One region of the Serratia plymuthica genome, then DNA from elsewhere that is predicted to be linked to it. Evidence: riboswitches for the same ligand, from Rfam matches in the RefSeq annotation. Region 1 holds a riboswitch; the other holds the start of a gene.
The links. A riboswitch is a leader RNA that binds a small molecule or an ion and turns the genes downstream of it on or off. The one in region 1 is predicted to bind thiamine pyrophosphate.

Region 1 (7,913 bases):
TCCTGGCCGAGGTGCACGCCATAGGCGCCGTGTTTAATCGCCAGTTGCCAGTAGTCGTTGATGAATAGCCGGGCGTGATAATGCTTGCCGAGGGCTATGGCGGCGGCGATATCGTCCTCGACTTGCTCATCCGGCAAATCCTTGATGCGCAGTTGGATCGTGGTCACGCCCGCTTCCAGCAGGCGGGCAATCCATTCAACGCTGTCTACGACCGGGTAGAGTCCCAGTTTGTGGGGCGTCGCCGGGAAGGGCGTCATGATATCAGTCATTGCTCGTCTCCTCCTGCAGATTGCCGGCGCTGTGATACAGCTCGCTGCCGCGGGCGCGGAACTCGGCGGACATTTTCTCCATGCCGGTCAGCTGCACCTCTATCGGCTTGGCGGCCTCCTGGGCGGCGGCGTAGTCGCGCACCTCTTGCGAGATCTTCATCGAGCAGAACTTCGGTCCGCACATCGAGCAGAAGTGGGCGATCTTGCCGGATTCCTGCGGCAGGGTTTCATCGTGATAGGCTCGGGCAGTGGCGGGATCGAGCGCCAGATTGAACTGATCTTCCCAGCGGAATTCGAAGCGGGCTTTGGACATGGCGTTATCACGGATTTGCGCACCCGGATGCCCTTTGGCCAGGTCGGCGGCGTGGGCGGCAATTTTGTAGGTGATCAGGCCCTGTTTGACGTCCTCTTTATTCGGCAGGCCGAGGTGTTCCTTCGGCGTGACGTAGCACAGCATGGCGCAGCCGAACCAGCCGATCATCGCGGCCCCTATGCCGGAGGTGAAGTGGTCATAACCCGGTGCGATATCGGTAGTCAACGGGCCCAAGGTGTAGAACGGCGCTTCGTGGCAGTGTTCCAGCTCTTCGGTCATGTTGCGGCGGATCATCTGCATCGGCACGTGGCCAGGGCCCTCGATCATCACCTGCACGTCATATTCCCAGGCAATTTTTGTCAGTTCGCCCAGCGTATGCAGCTCGGCGAACTGCGCTTCGTCGTTGGCGTCCTGAATCGAGCCGGGACGCAGGCCGTCACCCAGCGACAGCGATACGTCATAGGCGGCGCAGATTTCACAAATTTCGCGGAAGTGTTGATACAGGAAGTTTTCCTGATGATGCGACAGACACCATTTGGCCATGATCGAACCGCCACGGGAGACGATGCCGGTCAGGCGTTTGGCGGTCATCGGCACATAGCGCAGCAGCACGCCGGCATGGATGGTGAAGTAGTCGACGCCTTGTTCGGCCTGCTCCAGCAGCGTATCGCGGAACATTTCCCAGGTCAGGTTTTCCGCCACGCCGTTCACTTTTTCCAGCGCCTGGTAGATAGGCACCGTGCCGATCGGCACCGGACTATTGCGCAGGATCCACTCACGGGTTTCGTGGATGTAGCGGCCGGTGGACAAATCCATCACGGTGTCTGCGCCCCAGCGGGTGGACCACACCAGCTTCTCCACTTCTTCTTCGATTGACGAAGTCACTGCGGAATTGCCGATATTGGCGTTGACCTTCACCAGGAAGTTACGGCCGATGATCATCGGTTCGGCTTCCGGATGGTTGATATTGGCGGGGATGATGGCACGACCGGCGGCCACTTCCTGGCGAACGAATTCCGGCGTGATGTTTTGCGGCAGGTTGGCGCCCCAGCTTTGGCCGGGATGCTGGTGGCGCAGCACTTCACCGCGGATACGTTCACGGCCCATGTTTTCGCGGATGGCGATGAACTCCATTTCCGGGGTGACGACGCCGGCGCGAGCGTAGTGCAACTGGGTGACGCATTTGCCCGCTTGCGCCTTGCGCGGCTGCGGCAGATGTTCGAAGCGCAGATGATCCAACCCTTCGTCCGCCAGGCGCTGCTGAGTGAACCCGGAACTGACGCCGTTGAGAGCTTCGGTATCGCCACGTTCTTCGATCCAGCCGGCGCGCAGTTTCGCCAGGCCGCGATGCACATCGAGCTCGGATTGCGGATCGCCGTACGGGCCGGCGGTGTCATATACCGGGATAGCTTCGTTCTGCTCGTATTGCGGGTTGTCTTTGTCACCGCCAATCAGCGTCGGGCTGAGCTGGATTTCACGCATCGGAACCCGGACATCGCTGCGCGAGCCTTGCAGATAGATGCGGCGTGAATTGGGAAAGGATACGCCCTGCAAAGTGTCGATGAATTGCTGGGCTTCTTCGCGCTGTTCTTTACGGGCGCGCGGTTTTTTAACGTTAGACATAGCAAATTCCTACCAGTGTGATGAGTTGGGAAAATTGCTTGTCTGGAGCTCGGAGGGAGTAATGATGCTGGCCGGGAAGGCGGAGGTATCCCCGATCGGGAAGCCCTGCCTGTGGCGATAGATTACTCTTGTTCCCTTCGCGGGTATTAACCCGATCAGGTTCCGCGGATCCCGAATTAACGGTCTCAGCCTGGCCAATTTGATGAGCAAATCAGCGCTAGGCACTCCGACAAGATGCCCTCCAGTATAGGAGGGATAATAAAAAAAACTACAAAATTCTAACGCGTCTGATCCAGTGCTTTATCCGGCAGAGGTTGCTGCGAGGCTTCCGTCGCCAGTTGGATCAGCTTATCTTCCAGAGCGAAACGCGCCGCAAGCGTTTCACCGATATCCGACAGCGCCTGGTGGAATTCCATGCACACGTCCTGATCGATATCCACTTCGGTATAGCGATCGTGGAAAGCCATGATCTGCTCGGTATTGACCCAAAGTTTGGGATAGATGTTCACCGATAGCGCCATTTTCGGACTGGGTGCGGCTTCCACTTGTTTGATAATTCTGTCATAGATATGAAAATGCCCGGCAGAGAGGTAATCCACCAAATTATGGCAAAAGTTCTCCAGCGCTTTTTCATTCAGCGGCGTATGCTTTTCTTTGTTCGGTTTGATGCCCACGAGGGTGCAATAGGCGACGAGCAACTGCTTGCGCGCCTGAAGCCATTGATCAACTAATTCATTACTACCACCAACGCGCTGAGTCAGGCTTTCCAAACGGTTGAGCATGTTTGACTCCGTAAGTAATAAAAAGTAACAGTAAGTTATTAAAATGTAACAAGGCCGATTTGTAGAGTGCCAGTGAAGCTGAGGTTGTGCAACAACGATATGGAACTTGCATTAACGGGTAATGAAAATGGCTGGTGGATCGTCAGCCATGAAAGCAAAATTTGGTTACCGCACGGTGAATTGCCGTTCGGTTCGGCGGCGTCGTTTTCCCTGCAGGGGCGAATGGCGCGCACCATTGGTGAGTGGGAAGGGCTGCCGGTGTGGCTGGTGCGTCAGGCGATGCCGCAGGATATGGGCTCGGTGCGCCAACTGCTCGAGCTCGATCGCGGGTTGTTTCAGCTTGCCGGGCGCGGCGTGCAACTGGCCGACTTTTACCGCTCTCATCGCTTCTGCGGTTATTGCGGCCATGAGATGCACCTCAGCCGTACCGAGAGCGCCTGTCTGTGCGGTCACTGTCGGGAGCGTTACTACCCGCAAATTGCACCCTGCGTGATCGTCGCTATTCGGCGCGACGATGAGATCCTGCTGGCGCAGCATGTGCGTCATCGCGGCGGCATTCATACCGTATTGGCCGGTTTTGTCGAGGTCGGTGAAACGCTGGAGCAGGCGGCCGCGCGCGAGGTGATGGAAGAAAGTAATATTGAAATCAAAAACCTGCGCTATGTGACTTCTCAACCCTGGCCGTTCCCGCATTCGCTGATGATGGCCTTTATGGCCGATTACCACCGCGGTGAGATTCGTCACGATCCGAAAGAGCTGCTGAACGCCGGCTGGTACCGTTATGACCAGTTGCCGCTGTTGCCGCCGCCCGGCACAGTGGCGCGCCGCCTGATAGAGGACACCGTAGCCTTATGCCGTGAGCAATAAATCGCTACAATAACGGCAGATGAATAAGGGAGCCCTATATGAATGAGTTGAAGAACGATCGTTACCTGCGCGCGCTGCAACGTATGCCGGTGGATGTGACCCCAGTATGGATGATGCGTCAGGCCGGTCGTTATTTGCCGGAGTACAAGGCTACCCGCGCTCAAGCCGGCGATTTCATGTCGCTGTGCAAGAATGCGGAGTTGGCCTGTGAGGTTACGCTGCAACCGCTGCGCCGCTATGCGCTGGATGCCGCTATCCTGTTCTCCGATATCCTCACCATTCCCGATGCTATGGGGCTGGGCCTGTATTTCGAAGCCGGTGAAGGCCCACGCTTCTCTTCGCCGATCACCAGCCGTGCCGACGTGGACAAACTGCCGGTGTTCGATCCGGAAGTGGAACTGGGCTATGTGATGAACGCGGTACGCACCATTCGTCGCGAACTGAAAGGCGAAGTGCCGCTGATTGGCTTCTCCGGCAGCCCGTGGACGCTGGCGACCTACATGGTGGAAGGAGGCAGCAGCAAGGCCTTTACCAAGCTGAAAAAAATGATGTACGCCGAACCGGCCACGTTGCATTTGCTGCTGGATAAGCTGGCGGACAGCGTCATTTTGTATCTTAACGCCCAGATTAAAGCCGGCGCGCAGTCGGTGATGATATTCGATACCTGGGGCGGTGTGCTGACCGGACGCGACTATCGCGAATTCTCGCTGCACTACATGCACAAGATTGTCGACGGGCTGCTGCGTGAAAACGACGGCCGCCGCGTACCGGTCACGTTATTCACCAAAGGCGGCGGCCAGTGGCTGGAAGCGATGGCGGCGACCGGTTGTGATGCGCTGGGCCTGGACTGGACTACCGATATTGCGGATGCGCGCCGTCGCGTAGGCGACAAAGTGGCGCTGCAGGGGAATATGGATCCGTCCATGCTGTACGCATCGCCTGAACGCATCGGCCAAGAAGTGGAAACCATTCTGGCCGGTTTCGGCCACGGCGAAGGCCACGTGTTCAACCTGGGCCACGGCATTCATCTGGACGTACCGCCAGAAAACGCGGGCGTCTTTGTAGAGGCCGTTCACGCTCAATCGGCGAAATACCATCGCTAAGGACGGAATGTGGTAGATACCCAAGCTCTGCGCGCAGAGCAGTTGCAACGTGCGTCTGAAGTCATTCGCCACGATGACTTTCTGGTCGATACGCCGGCTTTTATCGCCGGCGCTGACGTGGGTTTCGAGCAGGAAGGGGCGGTGACGCGAGCTGCCATCGCCATCCTGCGGTATCCGTCGCTGGAACTGGTTGAATACCAGATTGCCCGTGTGGCTACTACCATGCCCTATATTCCGGGTTTTCTTTCATTCCGTGAATATCCCGCGTTGCTTGCTGCGTGGGAGCAATTGCAACAGAAGCCGGACCTGGTTTTTGTCGACGGTCATGGCATTTCGCATCCGCGCCGCCTGGGCGTCGCCAGCCACTTTGGGTTGTTGGTCAATGTGCCGACCATCGGCGTGGCGAAGAAGCGCCTGTGCGGTAAATTCGCGCCTCTGGATGTCGCCGCCGGTGCGCTGGCGCCGCTGGAGGATAAAGGCGAACAGCTTGGCTGGGTGTGGCGCAGCAAGGTGCGCTGCAACCCATTGTTTATCGCCACCGGCCACCGTGTAAGCGCCGACAGCGCACTGGCCTGGGTACAGCGCTGCATGGCGGGCTACCGTTTACCTGAACCCACGCGCTGGGCCGATGCCATCGCCTCGCGCCGGCCGGCCTTCCAGCGCTGGCTGCAACAGCATCCAGAGGTGCCGCAATGACCGATTTCGGGTACACTGCGGCGCAGATAACGCGTAAGAGAGTGAATAATGCTACGTAACCCGATTCATTTACGTCTGGAAAAGCTTGAAAGCTGGCAACATTTGACCTTTATGGCCAGTTTGTGCGAGCGTATGTATCCGAATTACCAGATGTTCTGCCTGCAGACCGAGTTCGGCGATCCGGCCATTTACCGCCGCATTCTGGATTTGGTGTGGGAAACCCTGGTGGTGAAGGATGCCAAGGTCAACTTTGACAGCCAGCTGGAGAAGTTGGAAGAGGCGATTCCCTCGGCAGAAGATTACGATCTTTACGGCGTTTACCCGGCGATTGACGCCTGTATCGCATTAGGGGAACTGATCCATTCGCGGCTCAGCGGGGAGACGCTGGAGCACGCCATTGCCATTAGCGAAACGTCGATTCGCACCGTGGCGATGCTGGAAATGACTCAGGCCGGTAAAGAAATGACCGACGATGAGTTGAAGGTTTTGCCTGCGGTAGAGGAAGAATGGGACATTCAATGGGAGATTTTCCGCCTGTTGGCTGACTGTGAAGAGCGTGATTTAGAGCTGATCAAAGGGTTGCGTTCTGACCTCCGCGAGGCTGCGGTAAGTAATATCGGGATAAATTTAACGCAATAAGGCAAGAAAACGTGATTTAACGCCTGATTTGTCATGCCTTAAGGCTTCACATCCGCACCCTGTCTGGTCTACATTTGGGGGGCGTAAAAAAAGTGGCTATCGGTGCGTGTATGCAGGAGGGTGCTGTCAATCGGCATATCCGTCGCACTCGATGCTTTGCAAACGATAAACACACTGTAAGGATAACTTATGAACAAGACTCAACTGATTGATGTAATCGCGGACAAGGCTGACCTTTCCAAAGCACAAGCTAAACTGGCTCTGGAATCCACCCTGGCTGCTATTACTGAGTCTCTGAAAGAAGGTGATGCAGTACAATTGGTTGGTTTCGGTACTTTCAAAGTGAACCATCGTAACGAGCGCACCGGCCGCAACCCACAGACTGGTAAAGAAATCAAAATCGCAGCTGCCAACGTGCCTGCGTTCGTTTCTGGTAAAGCACTGAAAGACGCGGTTAAGTAATACTGCGTGTTGGTGAAAAGATTAAACAGGGGGGCGATGGCGCCCCTTTTGTTTGTCCGACAGGCGCTGCTGGCCATTGGCATTGCCGGTGGCCTGAGCGCCTGCAGCAGTCATTCTGATCCCCCCACCTTTACCGCCAGCGGCTACGTGGCCGATCAGGGCGTTATGCGTCTGTGGCGTAAAGACGACGACCAGCAACGTCCTCAGGTGCTGATGAGTGTCTACAGCCCCTATCGCGGGCCAGGCACGGTCACTACCCTGTACGAATACCAGAACGGTGAACTGCGCCAGATTAAGCGCACTGATGCCGATCGCGATCAAGACTCTATTCAATTACGCTTTGCCGATGACGGCACGGTGAGTTTTATGCAACGCCAGCTGGCTACGCGGCGTGAGCAATTGACCGGCGATGAGATCGCCCTGTATCAATACCAGGCACGGCGGGTCCTTGAACTGAGCGATGCGTTGCGCGCCGGTAAGGTGACGCTGATGCAGGGGCGTTGGCAGCAGGATGTGGTGCAAACCTGTGATGGGCAATCAATCAAGCCGAAGCTGGATAAGAATGCAGAGGCCTGGATCGCGCGGCGTGCCCGCAACAGCAACCAGCCGGTGAATATAGCCTGGTTGGACGCGCCGGAAGGGCGTGAACTGCTGCTGGTGGCGAACGACGATTTTTGCCGCTGGGAACCGAAAGAAGAGACGTTATAAAAAAGGGTTCTGCATGCAGAACCCCTCGTTTGACTGTGGTGCGACGTTCAGATCATTTGCCGCGGGCAATCGCACGATAGCCAATATCGCTGCGACAGAAACTGCCCTGCCACTGAATGCCTTTCGCCAACTGGTATGCGCGTTGTTGCGCTTCCGCTACCGTTGCACCCAGCGCTGTCGCGCACAGCACGCGCCCACCGTTAGTGACTACGTCATCGCCCTGCATGCGCGTACCGGCATGGAACACTTTGCCGTCGGCGCTTTCCTGCTGCGGTAGGCCCTGAATCACGTCACCGTTGCTGTAGTCGCCCGGGTATCCGCCGGCCGCCAGTACCACGCCCAAGGCAGGGCGCTCGTCCCACTCGGACGTTTTCTCATTCAACTTGCCTTCCTCACCGGCCAGACACAGTTCAACCAGATCGGAGCGCAGACGCAGCATGATGGGTTGAGT
Region 2 (7,913 bases), 1.6 Mb from region 1:
AGCGGCAGGCCGCTATCCTTGAATATCTGCAGCGGCATGGCAAAACGGCAGTGGACGCCCTGGCCGAACATTTTTCCACTACCGGCACCACCATCCGCAAAGACCTCACCCTGCTGGAAGACGAAGGCGAGGTGATCCGCACCTACGGCGGCGTGGTGCTCAGCCGCGACGACGGCGACCAGCCGATCGACCGTAAAACCCATATCAACAGCGAAAAGAAACGCCAAATCGCTTATGCCGCCATCAAGCTGATTAACGACGGCGACTCGCTGATTTTCGATGCCGGCAGCACGGTGCTGCAAATGGTGCCGCATCTGGCGCAGTTCAATAACATCACGGTGATGACCAACAGCCTGCATATCGTCAACGCGCTGGTGGAGCTGGACAACGACCAAACCATCCTGATGCCCGGCGGCACCTACCGCAAAAAATCGGCCTCGTTCCACGGCAGCCTGGCGGAGTCGGCGTTCCAGAAGTTCAGCTTCGACAAGCTGTTTATCGGCGCGGACGGGGTCGATCTCAACGCCGGCGTCACCACCTTCAACGAGGTGCACAACGTCAGCAAGGCGATGTGCGAGGCCGCCAGCCGCATTATCCTGCTGGTGGACTCGTCAAAATTCGGCCGCAAAAGCCCGAACGTGGTGTGCGATTTGAGCGCCGTGGATACGCTGATTACCGATAAAAACATCAATCCGGATTACCTCGCCGCGCTGCAAGCGAAAGGCATCAATATCATTCTGGTAGGAGATTCCGATGAGTAACGCGACTGCCCTGCTGGCTTTTGCCCGCGAAACGCTGGAAATTGAACTGACCGAAGCGCAGCGCCTGCTGGCGCGCCTGGACGACAATTTCGTCCGTGCCTGCGAACTGCTGTTGAACTGCCGGGGCAAGGCGGTGATTTCCGGCATCGGCAAATCCGGCCACATCGGCAAAAAGATTGCCGCCTCGCTGGCCAGCACCGGCACGCCGTCGTTCTTCGTCCATCCTGCGGAGGCGCTGCACGGCGATCTCGGCATGATCGGCGCCGACGACGTGGTGGTGTTTATCTCCTATTCCGGCCGCGCCAAGGAGCTGGATTTGATCCTGCCGCTGCTGGCGGAAAATAACATCCCGGTGATCGCCATTACCGGCGGCAAAGAGTCGCCGCTGGCGCTGGCCGCCGCCTGCGTGCTGGACATCAGCGTCGAACGCGAAGCCTGCCCGATGGGGCTGGCGCCCACCTCCAGCGCGGTCAATACGCTGATGATGGGCGACGCGCTGGCAATGGCATTGATGCGCCAACGCGGGTTCAACGCCGAAGACTTTGCCCGCTCCCATCCGGGCGGCAGCCTGGGCGCACGCCTGTTGAACCGGGTACACCACCTGATGCGCATCGGCGATCGCCTGCCGCAGGTCAGTGAAAACGCCAATGTGATGGAAGCGATGCTGGAACTGAGCCGCACCGGGCTGGGGTTGGTGCCGGTGTGCGATGCGCAGCAAAAAGTGGTGGGGGTGTTTACCGACGGCGACCTGCGCCGCTGGCTGGTAAAAGGCCATAGCCTGCAGGATGCGTTGGGCCCGGCGATTACCCGCCCCGGCTACCGCTTGCCGGAACAGTGGCGCGCCGGAGAAGCGCTGGAAGCACTGCACGAACAGCACATCAGCGCCGCGCCGGTGGTCAATCTGGACGGCGTGCTGGTGGGCGCCATCAACCTGCACGATCTGCATCAGGCCGGTGTTGGCTGAGTGCGTTGCCTCAGGGCGCAGGCAACTGCGCCCCAGGTCGTTTTATTTCCAGTCGGGATTGCTCTCGAACTGCTTTTTCAGCAGCGCCTTCATGTCTTCGTCCGGCTTGCCCAGCCATTGGTATTTGGCGTATTTCTTCGGATGATCAATCGCTTCCGGCTTATTCGGGACCTCAACACGCACGGCCCAGGCCTGGGATTTGTCTTCTTTAAACGCCACGATCAAAAAGTTGTTGGCGCAGTCGTGCGGCTTGCACAGATTGCCCACCAGGTAGTTCTGCCCCTTCCAGCTCAGGCTTTGCGCCGGAGTGGACGTGCCCACCCCTTTGCGCGCCCAGCCCGGCAGGCGAGCCTGCCCCTTCACCATGTTCTGCCAGCCGGTTTGATAACCCGGCTGCTGGATCACGTCCGAGGTGGTAACAATCTGCTGGGCAACGCTGCCCGCACTGAGGCTGAGTAACGCGCCAAAGATGGCGCTGCGAAGTGCGTTTTGTCCTGTCATGGCCTTCTCCCTTGGTTAAACCCGCTCGTACCCGGCGAACGCCGGGCATGGATCCAGTCTGACCACAACGACGGCAAAAAGTTGAATCACCACCACGCGTGAAAATGATGCACCGGCCCGATGCCGTGCCCTACTTCCAACGTATCCGCCTGCTGCAAGGCCTTTTGCAGATAGTCCTTGGCGGCGGCGACCGTGCCGGCCCAGTCTTCATAGCGCGGGCGCAACGCAGCCAATGCGGCGGAGAGCGTGCAGCCGGTGCCGTGCGTATGACGAGTCGCTACGCGCGGTGCGCTGAAGCGCAGTTCCTGCTCGGCGCTGAACAACCAGTCCGGGCTTTCGTTTTCGCTGAGGTGGCCGCCCTTCATCAGCACCGCCTGGCAACCCATGGCCAGCAACGCCCGGCCCTGTTCGCGCATCTGCTGCTCATTTTCCGCCGGAGCGCACGCCAACAGGGCCGCAGCCTCCGGCAGGTTCGGCGTGATGATCGACACCTGCGGCAACAGTTCGCGGCGGATAGACTCTACCGCCTCCGGCGCCAGCAAGGGATCGCCGCTTTTCGCCAGCATCACCGTATCCAGCACCACGAACGGCGGCCGGTAGTGGCGCAGGCGTTCGGCCACCGCCTGCACGATATCTGCGTTGGCCAGCATGCCGATCTTGGCGCTGTCGATGCGCACGTCGCTGAATACCGAATCCAACTGGGCGGCGACAAACGCCGGATCGATGTTATATACCGACTGCACGCCACGGGTATTTTGCGCCACCAGCGCGGTGATCACGGAAGTGCCGTAAGCCCCCAGGGCAGAAAAGGCTTTCAGATCGGCCTGGATGCCGGCGCCGCCGCTCGGATCGGTGCCGGCGATGGTCAAAGCGTTAATCCGTTTCATTGCAGCTCCTCCGCACGCAGTTGATACAGGGCGTCGAGGAACGCCGGGGTAAAGCTGCCCGGCCCGGCAGCCCGGTGCGTGGCCCGTTCGCCGCAAAGCGACATCACCCGGCAAGCGGTCGCGACGTTGTCCAGCCGATCGCCCGGCAGGCTGCAAAATGCCGCCACCACCGCCGAAAGCGCGCAGCCGGTGCCCACCACCCGCGTCATCAGCGCATCGCCACCGGCGACCGCCCAGTCGCGCCGGCCATCGGTGATGTAATCCACCACGCCGGTGACCGCCACCACCGCGCCGCTGAGCTGCGCCAGTTCCCGTGCCGCCGGCAAAGCCGCCAGCGAGTCGTCGGTGCTGTCTACGCCGCGCCCGGCGCTCTGCCGGCCGCTCAGCGCCATAATTTCAGACGCGTTGCCACGGATCGCCGCCGGCTTCTCGCCCAGCAAACGCCGGGCAAAGGCGGTGCGATACGCCAACCCGCCTACCGCCACCGGATCCAGCGTCCAGGGCGTTCCCGCCACATTGGCGGCTTCTACCGCCGCCAGCATGGATTCGGCGCGCGAGGCATTGAGAGTGCCGATGTTGATTAACAGGGCACCCGCCAGTTGGCTGAACTGCGCCGCTTCGGTCGGTTCCACCACCATCGCCGGAGAAGCGCCAAGCGCCAGCAATACGTTAGCCGTCAGCTCCTGCACCACTTCGTTGGTCAGGCAGTGAATCAGCGGGGGCTGTTGTTTGAATTGGGTCAGACAGGCCGCGGCGCGGGCGCCGGGTAAAGCATCAGGTCGAGCGAACATATTCCTCCCAACCGGCGTTCAAGAAGGCGGGTACCGGTTGGGGCACCGAGACTTCCCTACGCTGGCATAATCCAGATCAGGTAATACGGGTAAAATCTCAGCCCCTTGGGGCACCCCGAGTCAGGAGGCCATTATTGGGGTTGCCGCCGGCGAGGTCAATTGCGCTATAGTGTCAAAAAAATAAAAAGGAGATGCCATGCAAACAAGACCCTACCGAGAAGCCGTTCCTGCGCACCCTTTATCCCGTAGAATCATTCTATTAGCCTATACGGTTCCGGATGAAAAAATATAGTACTAAATACTTTTCTGATAACTATGCAACAAAATAAAGCAAAAAAATTGCTAATAAGGCCGTCCATCGAGCGGCCTTATCGGCACTAACGTTTGTAATTACCCTTGCTCGCAATCTTGGTACATAGATGACTCTGTTAGCTATTGGCCGCCATAAACTTTATTGCCCATCTACAATACGAGCAGGAACACCTGCGACGGTTTTACCCTCAAGTACGCATTCTAGAACAACTGATCCCGCAGCTACCTTGGCATTATCCCCAATATTAATGTTACCCAATATTTTGGCGCCAGCACCAATGGTAACGTTATCACCAATTTTAGGATGACGATCCCCCTGTTCTTTTCCCGTACCACCCAATGTTATACTGTGAAATAGTGAAACATTATTTCCAATAACAGCCGTCTCACCAATAACAAGACAATGCGCGTGGTCAAACATAATACCCGAGCCAATTTTTGCCGCAGGATGGATATCAATTGATAAAACTTCAGAAATTCGACTCTGAATAAAAAGCGCTGTTTCTTTTTTTCCCTGGAAATATAACTCATGAGCTACGCGATAGCATTGCAAGGCGATAAACCCCTTAAAAAAAAGCATTATCTGCAGGTATCCGTAGCAAGCAGGATCTCTTTCTCTGAAAGCATGTAGATCAGACAGTGCCTGATTAATAATTTCGGGGTTATTATTATAAATTTCAATGACAATTAAATACCAGTCTCTAAACCGATCTTCATCCTTATTCAGTTTATCTACTACGCACCACGCAAGAGACGCATTAAAATCCGAGTGTACAAGAATAGACTTATACAAAACCTGGTTGATAAGTGGATTTTTTACAAGAGCCTGATGAGCCTCTTGCTTCAGCATATTAAACATATAGGTAGATTCACCTACTTCAAGATATTCATCATTTTTAAAAAAACGCATGTATATGCTCACCTTAAAGTAAATTAAATTGTAGCCAAACCCACGCAGGACGCCAGCTCATCAATAGCAGAAAAAAGCGTTTCTATTTCTGACAGTTCATTGTAAACACCGGCAGAAATACGAATAACTTCACCCTGTGCTTTTTCAGTTACAAAGGGTTGCGCGCAAAGATAGCCACTGCGACACATGATACCCCATGAATCACTCAGCAAACGAGTCAACTCCCCTACGGGGATACTGCTGTCAAACTTCACGGAAAATATCGCATGCCGGTCCTTTGCATCGCGCGGTCCAAGTAACGACAGGAATGGGCGTTCTGCAATAGATTTCAACATCGCCTCTGACAATGCCCTGTCATGAGCACTTCTCAGGCTTTCATCACACTGCAACAAGTAACGCACAGCGGCTCCAGTGCCTAATACAGAAGCGATAGCGGGTGTACCGGCTTCAAGATGGTATGGTGCGCGTCTATTTATCTGCTTTTTCGCATCAACCCAATCGACAGTTCCACCGCCGTATTGCAACGGTTTCAATTTTTCCAGCAAGGCATATTTCCCATATAGAAGACCTACTCCTGTTGGACCATACATTTTATGGGCGGAAAATGCCGCAAAGTCGACATCAAGCTGGTGAAAATCAATGCGCTCATGCGGCAATGACTGAGCTGCGTCCAGGACGATAACAGCGTTAGAGGACGCCCTGATTAACCCCACCATCAGCCCGACAGGATGCACAACCCCCGTGACGTTTGAACAGTGAGTTAATGCCACAACGCTTGGTTTTAGCAGCAATAACTCACGAAAATGGTCCAGATCGAGCCGCCCTTCCGCAGTAGTGCGAATAAAGCGCACATCCGCTGTTTGCCGCCAGGGAAGAATATTTGAATGGTGGGCATCCGCATTGACCAGGACAATATCTTGCTTGCTTAGCTGCAGCCCATGCGCAACGATATTCAGAGAATGCGTAGTATTTCCGGTAAAGACCAATTCATTGGCTTGCGCGCCAATATAGTTAGAAACATCCAACCTTGCATGTTCATAATCATTCGATGCTTCATCGGAAAGTCGATGCTTACCGCGATGTATATTAGCTCCATTAAAGGTATAAAAATCACTGACCGCCTTAATAACCGCGCGAGGCTTTAGAGTAGTGGCGGCATTATCTAGATAAATAATACTATTACCGTCAATCTCTTGCTGCAGGGCTGGGAAATCAGATTTACAGACCGGGGAATGGCTCATGGCTTTACCTCATGAAACTGAGAAACACAGGACTGGAATTTCCCACTACGCTCACAGGGGATATAATCTACCGATAGATATTCAATATCATCGTGGCCAATCAACGTACCGACGACATCCTTTATTCGAGCCAGGGTTAACGCATTAAACTGCTCATTAGCGATAAAGCGGAAGGTAAGTTTCCCTGCCTGGTTTTGCTCCATTTTGTAGAGGTCGATCCCCGGAGCATCGCCCACAGCAACATCCAAATCAGTCGGCGAAATACTCCTATTCCCCACCTGCAGATTCTGCGTTACTCGCCCCTCGATCACCACGCGGGGTAAGGTACTACCGCAGGTACAGGAACCTGCGACGAAGCGATAAAGATCGCCAGTAGCATAGCGAATACGCGGGATGAGTCCATCATCGATAGTTGAAATGATCAATTCTCCAGGCTGGTTCTCCTGCACGTCCTCCCCATTTGCCAGCAGCTCAACGAAATAATCCTGATTGTTAAGATGCAGACTCCCGTGGTGGCATTCAAAGCCCAGATAACCCAACTCTGACATGCCCAGCATGTTGCCCACCGGCACATCGTCACCGAAGAACTGCGTGATTTGCCGCCGCGCCACGTGGGTCAACTGCGTGTAACCGCAGATGATGTGCAATTTGTTACTGCTGCTAATAGTTCTACCCAGCTTCGTGGCCTGACGCGTCAAAAATGCCAGATGCGTGGGGTCCACCACCAGAATATCCGGATTGTAAAGCACGATTTCATCCAGTGCTTGATTGATCATCCGCAGAGGGGTTGCCAACAGATCATGCGCCACCGGCAGGACCAATGTGCCATCTGCTAACGTACGTTCCTCCATTGTACTCAAGCCAATACCGCACTCGACATCTGAACAGTTAGGCGGCGCATAACGGCACAGCTTGAGCTTTTTTCCGGGCAGCCAGAGCGAATTGAACTTCTCATTTACGCTCAGGCTGGTAGCCTGCCGACGCGCCAGATCAAAGGAGAAAATCGCGCTGTTCAACCGCTCGCCCGACGTCCCCGAACTTTGAAAACGCATGACGTGTGGTGAGTTCAGGGTGTAACCCGCCGCCAATACGCCAAACGGATAATTTTTTCGATAATGCATCTTACGCGTGACGGGCAGGCGCTTAAACGCCTGTACAGAGTCAATGGCATCGGGCACGATGCCCGATTCATCGATATGGTTACGGAAAAAACGCGCATGCTGATACGCATATTCAATCTCGCGTTTTACATCCTCAAAATTGCCTGAATCGATCATGTCATTGCCACCATAATGGAACGTGGAGTTTTGAAAGGTCGCCGCCCATGTGACATCACCTCGTTATCAACGATCAGAATGTCCCCCTTTTCCCAGTCGAAGACTAACTCCTCCTGCTGGTAGGTCGCCCGAATGGTGGCCAAATCCGCTGCTGGGATCGGAGTACCGTCACCAAACAACGTGTTACGCGGCAGATCAATTTCAGAAAACTCAAGACGTAATTCCTGCTCCGTCTCCGGAGGGAGGCTACTGACATGAAATAGATGAGC

Region 2: another riboswitch for thiamine pyrophosphate. It lies ahead of thiM (hydroxyethylthiazole kinase); the one in region 1 lies ahead of thiC (phosphomethylpyrimidine synthase ThiC).

The regions. Positions count from the first base shown of each region.
Region 1 is NZ_CP068771.1:3,213,429-3,221,341, reverse strand. It holds gene thiE (thiamine phosphate synthase) at 1-269, opposite strand, end outside; gene thiC (phosphomethylpyrimidine synthase ThiC) at 262-2,205, opposite strand; TPP riboswitch at 2,321-2,444, opposite strand; gene rsd (sigma D regulator) at 2,484-2,987, opposite strand; gene nudC (NAD(+) diphosphatase) at 3,087-3,854, shown strand; gene hemE (uroporphyrinogen decarboxylase) at 3,893-4,957, shown strand; gene nfi (deoxyribonuclease V) at 4,967-5,653, shown strand; gene JK621_RS15015 (YjaG family protein) at 5,702-6,292, shown strand; gene hupA (nucleoid-associated protein HU-alpha) at 6,482-6,754, shown strand; gene JK621_RS15005 (DUF1481 domain-containing protein) at 6,791-7,462, shown strand; gene purD (phosphoribosylamine--glycine ligase) at 7,515-7,913, opposite strand, start outside.
Region 2 is NZ_CP068771.1:4,830,681-4,838,593, reverse strand. It holds gene srlR (glucitol operon DNA-binding transcriptional repressor SrlR) at 1-761, shown strand, start outside; gene gutQ (arabinose-5-phosphate isomerase GutQ) at 754-1,725, shown strand; gene JK621_RS22450 (inhibitor of vertebrate lysozyme family protein) at 1,768-2,226, opposite strand; gene thiD (bifunctional hydroxymethylpyrimidine kinase/phosphomethylpyrimidine kinase) at 2,313-3,113, opposite strand; gene thiM (hydroxyethylthiazole kinase) at 3,110-3,904, opposite strand; TPP riboswitch at 3,941-4,032, opposite strand; gene cysE (serine O-acetyltransferase) at 4,356-5,126, opposite strand; gene JK621_RS22430 (aminotransferase class V-fold PLP-dependent enzyme) at 5,150-6,367, opposite strand; gene JK621_RS22425 (phenylacetate--CoA ligase family protein) at 6,364-7,644, opposite strand; gene JK621_RS22420 (TauD/TfdA family dioxygenase) at 7,641-7,913, opposite strand, start outside.